Regions from separate parts of the Pseudoalteromonas sp. A3 genome, predicted to be linked through region 2. Evidence: predicted binding sites of a transcription regulator. Region 2 holds the regulator's gene; the other holds the start of a gene.

Region 1 (5,676 bases), on a different contig from region 2:
GCAGCTGCACCAAAGCGTTTAATAATTTTAGCTTGGCGTTTAAATGGCTCTTCACCCTCTTTAAGCGATATTGAGTTAACAATAGCCTTGCCTTGAATACACTTTAAACCTGCTTCTATTACTTCCCATTTAGAGGAGTCGACCATAATGGGCACTTTAGAAATATCGGGCTCTGAGGCAATTAAGTTTAAAAACTTAACCATGGCCGCTTTTGAGTCCAACATGGCTTCGTCCATGTTTATATCAATAACTTGGGCGCCGTTTTCTACTTGCTCGCGGGCAACATTCAGGGCGGTCTCGTAATCTTCTTCCATGATTAAGCGTTTAAACATGGCAGAGCCAGTTACGTTGGTACGCTCGCCAACATTGGTAAATACTGCAATTTGCTGGGTCATGTTGGCTCCTAGTTTAAGTTACAGGCTTCAAGGCCTGATAAACGCATGCGAACATCAAGCTCTGGCAATGCGCGAGGTTTTACCCCTTCAAGCCCTTTGGCAAACGCACGAATATGCGCAGGCGTTGTGCCGCAGCAACCACCAACAATATTTATAAAGCCCGATTTGCCCCAGTCTATAATCTCTTTCGCCATGTCCTCTGCTTCTAGGTCGTACTCACCAAATTCGTTAGGTAAACCTGCATTTGGGTGTACTGAGGTAAATGTTTCGCATACGCGCGAAAGCTCTTCTACGTATTGGCGAAGTAAATCTGGCCCTAGGGCGCAGTTAAGGCCTATAGAAAGCGGCTTAATATGGCGAATAGAGTTATAAAATGCTTCGGTGGTTTGCCCCGAAAGCGTACGCCCAGAGGCATCGGTAATTGTGCCCGAGATCATTACAGGTAATGTGCGCCCTGCTTGCTCAAACGCTTCTTCTACTGCGAATGAGGCCGCTTTTGCATTTAGCGTGTCGAAAATGGTTTCGATAAGTATTAAATCAGCGCCGCCTTCCATTAATGCAAGAGTAGACTCAACATAGGCAGTAACCAGCTTATCAAAGGTAATATTGCGATAACCAGGGTCGTTTACATCTGGCGAAATTGAGCAGGTTTTAGAGGTTGGCCCTAACACACCGGCTACATAGCGTGGTTTTTCTGGGTTTTTAGCGGTGAACTCGTCACATATTGCGCGTGCGAGTTTGGCCGACTCTAAGTTTACCTCACGGCTTATGCTTGCCATGTCGTAATCTTCCATCGAAATGGTGGTTGAGTTAAAGGTATTGGTTTCAATAATGTCTGCACCGGCGGCTAAAAAGCTGCGGTGTATATCGGTTATTAACTCAGGTTTTGTAAGGCTTAATAAATCGTTATTGCCTTTAATTAGTACGTGCCAGTCTTTAAAGCGCTCGCCTCGGTAGTCTTCTTCTTCAAGCTTGTGAGTTTGGATCATGGTGCCCATGGCGCCATCTAAAATTAAAATACGCTCTTTTAATGCTGCGCTTAATTCGCTGTGTTTATTATTGTTTTGCACGTTATTCGGCATAGTTGTTAGTCCTCACATCTTGGCTAACTAAATTAATATCATAAGGGGTCGTTTGGTACACGTAGTAATTTAACCAGTTCGAAAACAGCAAAAAAGCATGGCTTTGCCACGTTTTTGACGGCTTTTTGCTTGCATCGTTATCTGGAAAATAGTTTTCGGGTTTTGGCGCATCAGGGCTTTTTTGTAAATCGCGCTCGTACTCTGCTTTTAATGTGTCGGCATCGTATTCTGGGTGGCCGGTTATAAACACTTGGCTGCCCGACTTATTTTTCATTAAGTAAGCGCCTACTTTTTCAGAGCCTGCCAGCACGACTATATCGTCGCAGGCATTTATTTTATTTATATCTATGTGGCCATAACGTGAGTGCGGCACTAAAAAGGTGTCGTCGAAGCCACGAGTAAGTGCCCCGTGATCAAAGTAACACTGGTGAGTAAACACACCACAAAGTTTATCTTCTTTTAAATCGCGTTTTAAATTGTAACGATGGTACAACGCGGCATGCGCCGCCCAGCACGAAAACAGCGTAGAGGTAACGTGCTGCTCTGCCCAATCAATAATCACTTTTAGCTCATCCCAGTACGCAACATCGTCGTATTCAAGGTGTGCAAGTGGCGCGCCGGTAACAATTAACGCATCGTAGTTATTGTCTTTCACTTCTGAAAAATAACGGTAAAAGGTATCTAGGTGCTCTTCTGAGTTGCTACTGCTGCGGTGCGTATCTAGGCGCAATAGCTCTACATTTACTTGCAAAGGCGAATTTGCAAGCAAACGAATAAACTGCACTTCGGTTTCTACTTTATTAGGCATTAAATTTAAAATAGCCAAACGCATAGGACGAATTTCTTGCGTTTTTGCGCGACTTTTTGGCATTACAAACACGTTTTCTTCACGTAAACGGGCAATAGCCGGTAGCTCGTCTTTCACTGTAATTGGCATATTTTTTACTCCTACTCATAAAAACCGAGAATTTATACGCTCTCATTATGAACAGTATGCTAAAAATATCAACCTCTAGATGTATAGATGTCTAAATGAAATTTATTCATGATTTTATACTTTATCAACCTGCAGCCATTAGCGCTTTAAAACCCGCCATTCGTTGACTGTTTCACCCGTGAGCCACTACAATACAACATTGAAATTTTTATTATTATTTGAAGGCTTTCCTCCATGGTTTTACCTGATAAGTTTATATTCTCGATGAGTCGAGTATCTAAAGTTGTGCCACCTAAGCGCACAATTTTAAAAGATATTTCGTTGCACTTTTTCCCTGGCGCTAAAATTGGTGTGCTAGGTTTAAATGGTGCTGGTAAATCTACATTACTTCGCATTATGGCCGGTGTTGACCAAGACTTTGAAGGTGAAGCCCGCCCTCAACCTGGCACTAAAATTGGTTACTTACCGCAAGAGCCTGTGCTGGATGAAAGCAAAACAGTACGCGAAATAGTTGAAGAAGCTGTTGGCGAAGTAAAGCATGCCCTTAACCGCCTTGACGAAGTGTACAACGAGTACGCAATGGAAGACGCTGACTTTGACGCCCTAGCAAAAGAGCAAGGCGAGCTTGAAGCAATCATTCAAGCGCACGATGGTCACAACATCGATAACGTTTTAGAACGCGCTGCTGATGCACTTCGTTTACCTGAGTGGGATGCTAAAATTGAGCACCTTTCAGGTGGTGAGCGCCGCCGTGTTGCTATTTGTCGTTTATTACTCGAAAAACCAGATATGCTTATTCTCGATGAGCCTACTAACCACTTAGATGCTGAGTCGGTTGCTTGGCTTGAGCGCTTCTTACATGATTACGAAGGCACTGTTGTGGCGGTAACGCATGACCGTTACTTCCTTGATAATGTAGCTGGCTGGATACTAGAGCTTGACCGTGGTGAAGGTATTCCGTGGGAAGGTAACTACTCTTCTTGGCTTGAGCAAAAAGATGCGCGCTTACAACAAGAGCAAAAATCTGAAAAAGCACGTCAAAAATCAATTGCTCAAGAGCTTGAGTGGGTACGTTCAAACCCTAAAGGTCGTCAAGCTAAGTCTAAAGCGCGTATGGCGCAGTTTAGCGAGCTACAGCAGTCTGATTACCAAAAGCGTAACGAAACTAACGAGCTATTTATTCCACCTGGTCCGCGTTTAGGTGACCAAGTGCTTGAAGTTAATAACTTACGTAAGAGTTTTGGCGATCGCGTATTAATCGACGATTTAAGCTTTAGTATGCCAAAAGGCGCGATTGTGGGCATTATCGGTGCCAATGGCGCGGGTAAATCAACCCTATTTAAAATGCTAAGCGGCGAAGAGCAACCAGATAGCGGCAGCATTAGCGTAGGTGAAACTGTAGAGCTTGCAACGGTTGATCAGTTCCGTGGCAACATGGACGAAAGCAAAACTGTATTCCAAGAAATATCTGACGGGCAAGACGTGCTAAAAATTGGTAACTTTGAGTTCCCAAGCCGTGCATACGTTAGCCGCTTTAACTTTAAAGGTAACGATCAGCAAAAGTTTGTAAAAGACTTATCAGGTGGTGAGCGCAACCGTTTACACCTTGCTAAGCTTTTAAAAGCGGGTGGTAACGTAGTACTACTGGATGAGCCAACCAATGACCTTGATGTTGAAACACTTCGCGCCCTTGAGAACGCTATTTTAGAGTTCCCAGGCTGTGTAATGTGTATATCGCATGACCGTTGGTTCCTCGACCGTATTGCAACACATATTTTAGATTACCGCGACGAAGGCCAAATTAACTTCTTTGATGGTAACTACACTGAATACGAAGAGTGGCTTAAAAAGACCTTAGGCGCAGAAGCTGCACAACCTAAGCGTATTAAGTATAAAAAAATTGGTTAATTGTTAACTGATATAACAAACCCTGCATTTATGCGGGGTTTTTTTATGCCATTTTTTATCGCTATGGGCTATTTCCCGCTATGCTTGATTTAAATATTACAATAAAGGCAACTCGTTTTATGGAAAATCGACGTCAGTTCTCGCGTATTCTTTTTTCAACCGCGGCCCAATTAGAATTTGCAGGAGAGAGCTACCCATGCAAATTACTCGATGTATCTTTACATGGCGCACTCATTACTAAATGCGCGGCGTTTAGTGGCACAAAAAATAGCGAAGCCACCTTGCGCTTTACCTTGCCACAAAGCGATATAGAAATAAAAATGGAGGTGTTTATTTGCCACATAGAAGATCAACACATCGGCCTTAATTGCCACCATATAGATATAAACAGCATTACCTATTTAAAACGGTTAGTTGAACTTAATTTAGCCGATGAAAAATTACTTCATCGCGAGCTTGCCTCATTGATTGAATAGCGGCAATAGACTCCCTTAGCTAAGTTTATTACCATAGCGCAAACTTTATTATTGATACGGTTATGCGCCTAAACCCTCACTTACCTTTGGTCTATCACAGTAATTATTCGTTTAGCTTTGACCCTAAGCACCGATTTGTAATGAGTAAATTTGCTCATTTATATGAGCAGGTTAAAGGTTTAGGCATTGCAGGTAATAATTTAGTAGAGCCTATTTTGGGCTCCCCTGAACCACTTGAACTGGTACACTGCGAAAACTACATTCACGATTTATGGCATAACCGTCTAGACGAAAAAGCCATGCGCCGCATTGGCTTACCTTGGTCGCAACCGCTAATGAACCGTACATTCACCGCCCCACAAGGCACGTTACAAACTGCACGCTTAGCATTAAAGCATGGCTTAGCCTGTCATTTAGCAGGCGGTACACACCATGCACACACTGATTTTGGCTCAGGTTTTTGTATGGTGAACGACTTAGCCTTTACCGCGCAAACATTAATACAACGCGGTGAAGTGACCAACGTGCTCATTTTTGATTTAGACGTACACCAAGGCGATGGCACAGCTGCAATGCTTGCGCATCAGCCGTATGCGTATACATGCTCTATACACTGCGAAAAAAACTTCCCGTTTAGAAAATCCCCCAGCGATTTAGACATAGGCCTTGCTAACAATATGCAAGACGCAGAATACTTAGGCATTGTGGATGATACGCTGCAGTTTTTACTAAAAGAGCTCAACCCCGATTTAGTCCTATACGATGCGGGTGTAGATATTTGGCAAGACGATGGCTTAGGCAAACTAGATATAAGCTGGGACGGTATTAAACAGCGTGACCATTTAGTGTTTAAGCGCTGCCTTGAACATAACACCGCT
Region 2 (5,676 bases):
TGGGTCGGCACTAAAGACCCCTGGCGTATCAGTCCAAATACATACATTTTGTGCGTCGCAATAATTGGCCAATAAGGTGGCGCTGTAATCACTGCCATTGCGCCCAAGCGTAACTGTTTTACCATCAGCACTTGCTGCGATAAACCCTGTTACTACGTTAATTTTACTTGCATCAATAACTTGGCTGCATTGCTGTTTGTTTTGCGCATGCAAAAGCTCCCCGCTTGTTACACTAAACAGCGCTCTAGCATCATGAGCACACGCTTGAATGTTTAATTGCGTTAAATAGGCTGCTAATAATCGCGCAGACCACAGCTCACCATGCGCCAGTAAGGCCGCCTCTTGTAACTGCTGCTTGCTGGCTTGCTCCGCTACATCACTTAGCTCTTGCGCTAACACAGCTAAAGCCGTGTGTTTAGCATCGGCTTGTAATAACTCTTCAATTAATGCTGTTTGGTGATTACTCAATTGCAGCAAAATATCAGCCACAGCTTGCTTATCTTGTTGTTGATAACTTTGCCACAGAGAAACCAATGTATCGGTGGTTTTACCCGCAGCAGATACAACCACGCAATCGCCAGGCTGTGTGTGGCCAATAATTATTTTTGCCACACTTTGATAGCGCTCGCCCGAGCTTAAGCTCGAGCCGCCAAATTTATGTACACTTTTTACCATACTCAATCACCACAAAGCTGGATGAGCAGCCTGCTGCTTTACATCACCATTGGCATTGCCCGCAGCTTTACCAACACGCCCTACATTTTTATTTTGCCCAGGTTTAACTAGGTTAAATACACGTTCAAAATCAGCCAGTAGGTCTTCTACATCTTCAATACCGACCGAAATACGAATTAGCGTATCGCCCACACCCGCCTCTAAACGTGCTTGAGCTTCCATACCTGCGTGAGTCATGGTCGCAGGATGACAAATTAAACTCTCAACCCCACCTAACGATTCTGCTAAGCTAAATTCTATAAGGCTTGTTAAAAACGCCGCAGCATCATCCACATCGCCTTTAATATCAAAACTAACCATACCGCCAAACCCAAGCTGTTGGGCTTTAGCAAGTGCATGTTGAGGATGCGATTCAAGGCCTGGGTAGTAAACTTGGCTAACATACTCAGAGCTTTCTAGGTATTTAGCAATTGCCAGGGCATTTTCTTGGTGCTGTTTTAAACGCACATTTAAAGTACGTAAACCACGTAACGTTAAATAGCTATCAAATGGTGCGCCGGTAATACCAATGTTATTGGCCCACCAAGCAAGCTCATCACCAAGCTCTTGTGTAGCAGCAACAACTGCACCGCCTACAACATCAGAATGGCCGTTTATATATTTAGTGGTTGAGTGCACAACAATATCTACGCCAAACTTAATTGGGTTTTGTAATGCCGGTGATAAAAAGGTGTTATCGGCGGCCACTAATGCACCGCACTGTTTTGCTATATCCGTCACGGCTTTAATATCCGTTAGGCGCAGCACAGGGTTACTTGGTGTTTCTATCCAAATTAATTTAGGTTTAATGGTTAAAATTTGTTCTAGGCTTTCTGGTTTAGTTAAATCAAGCACTTTAAGTTTAAGCAAGCCGCGCTTTTCTAACGACGTAAATAAACGGTAGCTGCCGCCATAACAATCGTGAGGAATAACCAATGTATCATTGTTATTTAATAACTGTGTGGCTAAGTGCACTGCTGCCATGCCCGTAGCAGTAATAATTCCGCGTGCGCCACCTTCAAGCTCTGCTAGAGTGTCAGCTAAAATATCGCGATTAGGATTACCACTGCGTCCATAGTCGTATGCGCGCTTAGTATCAAAATCGGCAAACGAATAAGTCGTCGATAAATAAATTGGCGGTACAACGGCGCCATGATGTTTATCGGCATCAACCCCATTTCGTACAGCAATGGTTGCTTTGTTTTTTTCGCTCATATTCGTCACCTGATTAATTTGGATGTTTAGACGTCTAAAAGAGTAAGTTATCCATTATAATAAGTCAAAGCTTTTAAAGCTCTAGATGGCTAAAAATAACAGATGTGTAAAGCTTCAATGAGGCTGTATTTACTATTACAGCCAGCTTATTAAGATAGATTGCTATCTATTATTTGACTATCTTTTTTAAAACGATAGAATTTCACGCATATTTACACGCTTTTTACGCCGTGTGAGAAATTAATAATCTGAGGCAACGATACATCTTATGGCTAAATGGAATGGTGAGTATATTCACCCATACGCAGAACACGGGAAAAAATCAGAGCAAGTTAAAAAGATCACCGTTTCGATCCCGCTAAATGTATTAAAAGTATTAACTGATGAGCGTACACGTCGTCAAATAAACAACCTGCGTCATGCAACAAACAGCGAGTTACTATGCGAAGCGTTTTTGCATGCCTTTACAGGCCAGCCATTACCTAATGATGATGACCTACGTAAAGATAACGCAGAAAAAGTACCTGAAGAAGTTAAAAAAATAATGCAAGAAATGGGTTTAGAAGTGCCTATTTTAGACGAAGAATAAAACGTCTTTTTAAACAAAAAAACCTCAGCATGCTGAGGTTTTTTTGTTTCCGCGCTATATATTACGCCATATAATTTTCCGGTAAGTCAATTTGTGCCACGCCCGACTCAACAGCAGCAATAGCAACCGCCTTGGCTATACGTGGTAATAAACGCGGGTCCATCGGTTTAGGAATAATGTAATCAGCACCAAATTCGAGCTTTTCTACACCCGCTGCTTTTAATACTTGCTCAGGCACTGGCTCTTTAGCAATACTACGAATAGCTTCGACAGCGGCTATTTTCATTTCATCGTTAATTGCGCTTGCACGTACATCAAGTGCACCACGGAAAATAAACGGGAAACATAAAACATTATTAACTTGGTTAGGGAAATCAGAACGCCCCGTTGCCATAATTAAGTCTTTACGTGCACTGTGCGCAAGCTCAGGTGCAATTTCAGGATCTGGATTTGAACATGCAAACACCACTGGCTTATCGGCCATTAGTTTTAGATCTTCAGGTGCAAGTAAGTTAGGACCCGATACACCTACAAACACATCAGCATCAGCAATTACATCTTGTAGAGTACGTTTATCTGTATTGTTAGCAAAAAGCTGTTTGTATTCGTTTAAGTCATCGCGGCGAGTATGAATAACCCCTTTGCGGTCTAGCATATAAATATGTTCGCGCAGTGCACCACACTTAATTAACAGCTCCATACAAGCAACCGCTGCAGCGCCTGCACCTAAACATACAATAATGGCATCTTCTATTGATTTGCCCTGCACTTCTAAGGCGTTAAGCATACCTGCTGCAGTTACAATAGCGGTACCGTGTTGGTCATCATGAAAAACCGGAATACTGCAACGCTCAATAAGTGCTTTTTCAATTTCAAAACACTCTGGCGCTTTAATATCTTCTAAGTTAATACCACCAAACGTGTCGGCAATATTAGCCACTGTATTTATAAAGTCTTCGGTAGTGCGATGCTTAACTTCAATATCAATAGAATCTAGGCCAGCAAAACGTTTAAATAAAAGCGCCTTACCTTCCATAACAGGTTTAGAGGCTAATGGCCCTAAATTACCCAAACCTAAAATTGCCGTACCATTACTGATCACCGCAACCATATTACCTTTACCGGTATATTTATATGCATTGGCTGGGTCTGCTGCAATTTCGCGCACAGGCTCTGCAACACCAGGGCTGTATGCTAATGCTAAGTCTTGCACCGTTTCGGCTGGTTTTGTTAGCTCAATGCTGATTTTGCCTGGAACGGGGTGAGAGTGGTAGTGTAATGCTTGTTCACGAAAATCTGACATAACGCGATGGTATCCTGCAATTTAAGTTAAGTGAGAGGGAGTATGGGGCTAAGATACTCTTATTATTTTTAAATTCCAAGCAATATCAGGTCTATCCTGTTATATGCTATATCCGTTAATTTTAAGTGATTTATCAGCAACTTCGCTAAAAGTTATCAATATTAAACAAATAAAAATTCATTCAAAAAGTGCTTTTTGAGGTTCATTTTGCCCTGCCAATATTTTTCTAAAATAGCAGAATATTAAAATAGTAAAATGCACCAATATGGCGCGTTTATCACCGTTAAAAACAAATATCGCCACGATAAGCACTTTTAGCAGCTTGGTTAAAAATTAACGTATAAAAAATATAGAGAAGAATTGTGAGTTTGTCTGCAAAGGTTTATGCATATTCAGAATAAGAACAGGAAATAGTTATGCACACGTAGTACGGCAACAATCGGTAATTTTTTAGTAAAAATGATGAATTTTAGGCACAAAAAAAGCACCCGAAGGTGCTTTTTTTACTAAACAGCAATAATTACTTCTTGCTGCTAAGTGCACCGAAGCGCTTGTTGAAGCGATCAACACGGCCGCCAGTGTCTAAAATCTTTTGCTTACCAGTGTAAAACGGGTGACACGCAGAACATACGTCTAGGTGAATGTCTTTACAAAGAGTAGAACGAGTTTCGAATTTGTTTCCGCATGAACATGTTGCAGAAATTGCTTCGTACTTAGGGTGAATACCTTCTTTCATAGGAACCTCTAGTTAAGGCCGCATCGCTCTCCAAACCCGAAGTCTGGCACCATACGTCGTTAAAACAAATTTATAGGCCGCGGATTTTATCCAACTAGCTTGCCCCGCACAAGCTTTAATTACGCTTTTTGCCAAAAAAGTAACCAACCAGCGCTACCGCATCCATTTCTATGTAGGTTTTTAGCCTTATTTTTAGTACATTAAGCTATTACCCTTTATCACATGAGTTGTTATGCGTTTTGTTGAAGTTGCTATTAAAGTTCCGTTACCACGCACCTTTGATTATAAAATAGATGAACAACTCATCTCGCCCTCGGCGCCTATTATGCCAGGGATGCGTGTTTTAGTGCCTTTTGGCAATCAAAAGAAAGTAGCGGTTGTTCTTGCTCTTAAAACGCATACCGACGTGCCCGATAACAAAATTAAAGCGGTTACTGAGGTTATTGACCAAACCCCTATTTTATCATCACAGCATTTAGAACTGCTTAGCTTTACTGCACGCTATTATTGCTATCCGCTCGGCGAAACCATACACATTGCGCTGCCAGGTGCGCTTCGCCAAGGTGAAAACCCAGATAAAACCAGCATTAACATGATTAGCCTTACCGAAAAAGGCGCAAAGGTTCCATCATTAAAAGCGAAAACTCAGCTAAATTTATTAAAGCAACTCGCGCAATCGGGTAAGTCGTCGATAACCGAGCTAAAAGCGCTCGGCTTTAGTAAAAAAACAATAGATGCCTTAATAGATAAAGAGCTTATAACCCAAAGCATTGAGCATGATAATCAATGGCAAAGCGTTGCGCCCACAGTCGGCACCAAGCCAGTACTAAATAAAGAGCAAGCCGTAGCGTGCACTACAATAAATCAAAGTGTTGGCTTTAAGAGCTTTTTATTAGAAGGTGTGACAGGCAGTGGTAAAACCGAAGTGTATTTACAATGCCTAGAAGAAGTCCTTAAACGTGGCGAGCAAGCCTTAGTGCTGGTGCCTGAAATAGGCTTAACGCCACAAACTGTTAACCGATTTCGTCGTCGCTTTCCCGATACGCCAATTATGCTATGGCACTCTGCCCTAACCGATAACGAACGCTTGCAAACATGGCGTTTTTGCGAAAAAGGCAG

The links. The regulator MetJ, encoded in region 2, represses methionine synthesis genes. The targets are predictions, from matches to a motif close to TAGACGTCTAGACGTCTA.
Region 1: the regulator MetJ is predicted to act here: its motif matches at 2,491-2,508, upstream of metA (homoserine O-acetyltransferase MetA).

Annotation. Positions count from the first base shown of each region.
Region 1 is NZ_JAPCKL010000005.1:131,212-136,887, reverse strand. It holds gene metH (methionine synthase) at 1-395, opposite strand, end outside; gene OIZ54_RS11090 (homocysteine S-methyltransferase family protein) at 404-1,477, opposite strand; gene metA (homoserine O-acetyltransferase MetA) at 1,467-2,414, opposite strand; gene ettA (energy-dependent translational throttle protein EttA) at 2,649-4,322, shown strand; gene OIZ54_RS11075 (PilZ domain-containing protein) at 4,442-4,798, shown strand; gene OIZ54_RS11070 (histone deacetylase) at 4,861-5,676, shown strand, end outside.
Region 2 is NZ_JAPCKL010000003.1:554,676-560,351, forward strand. It holds gene metL (bifunctional aspartate kinase/homoserine dehydrogenase II) at 1-675, opposite strand, end outside; gene metB (cystathionine gamma-synthase) at 682-1,929, opposite strand; gene metJ (met regulon transcriptional regulator MetJ) at 2,198-2,518, shown strand; gene OIZ54_RS08555 (malic enzyme-like NAD(P)-binding protein) at 2,580-3,821, opposite strand; gene rpmE (50S ribosomal protein L31) at 4,342-4,557, opposite strand; gene priA (primosomal protein N') at 4,790-5,676, shown strand, end outside.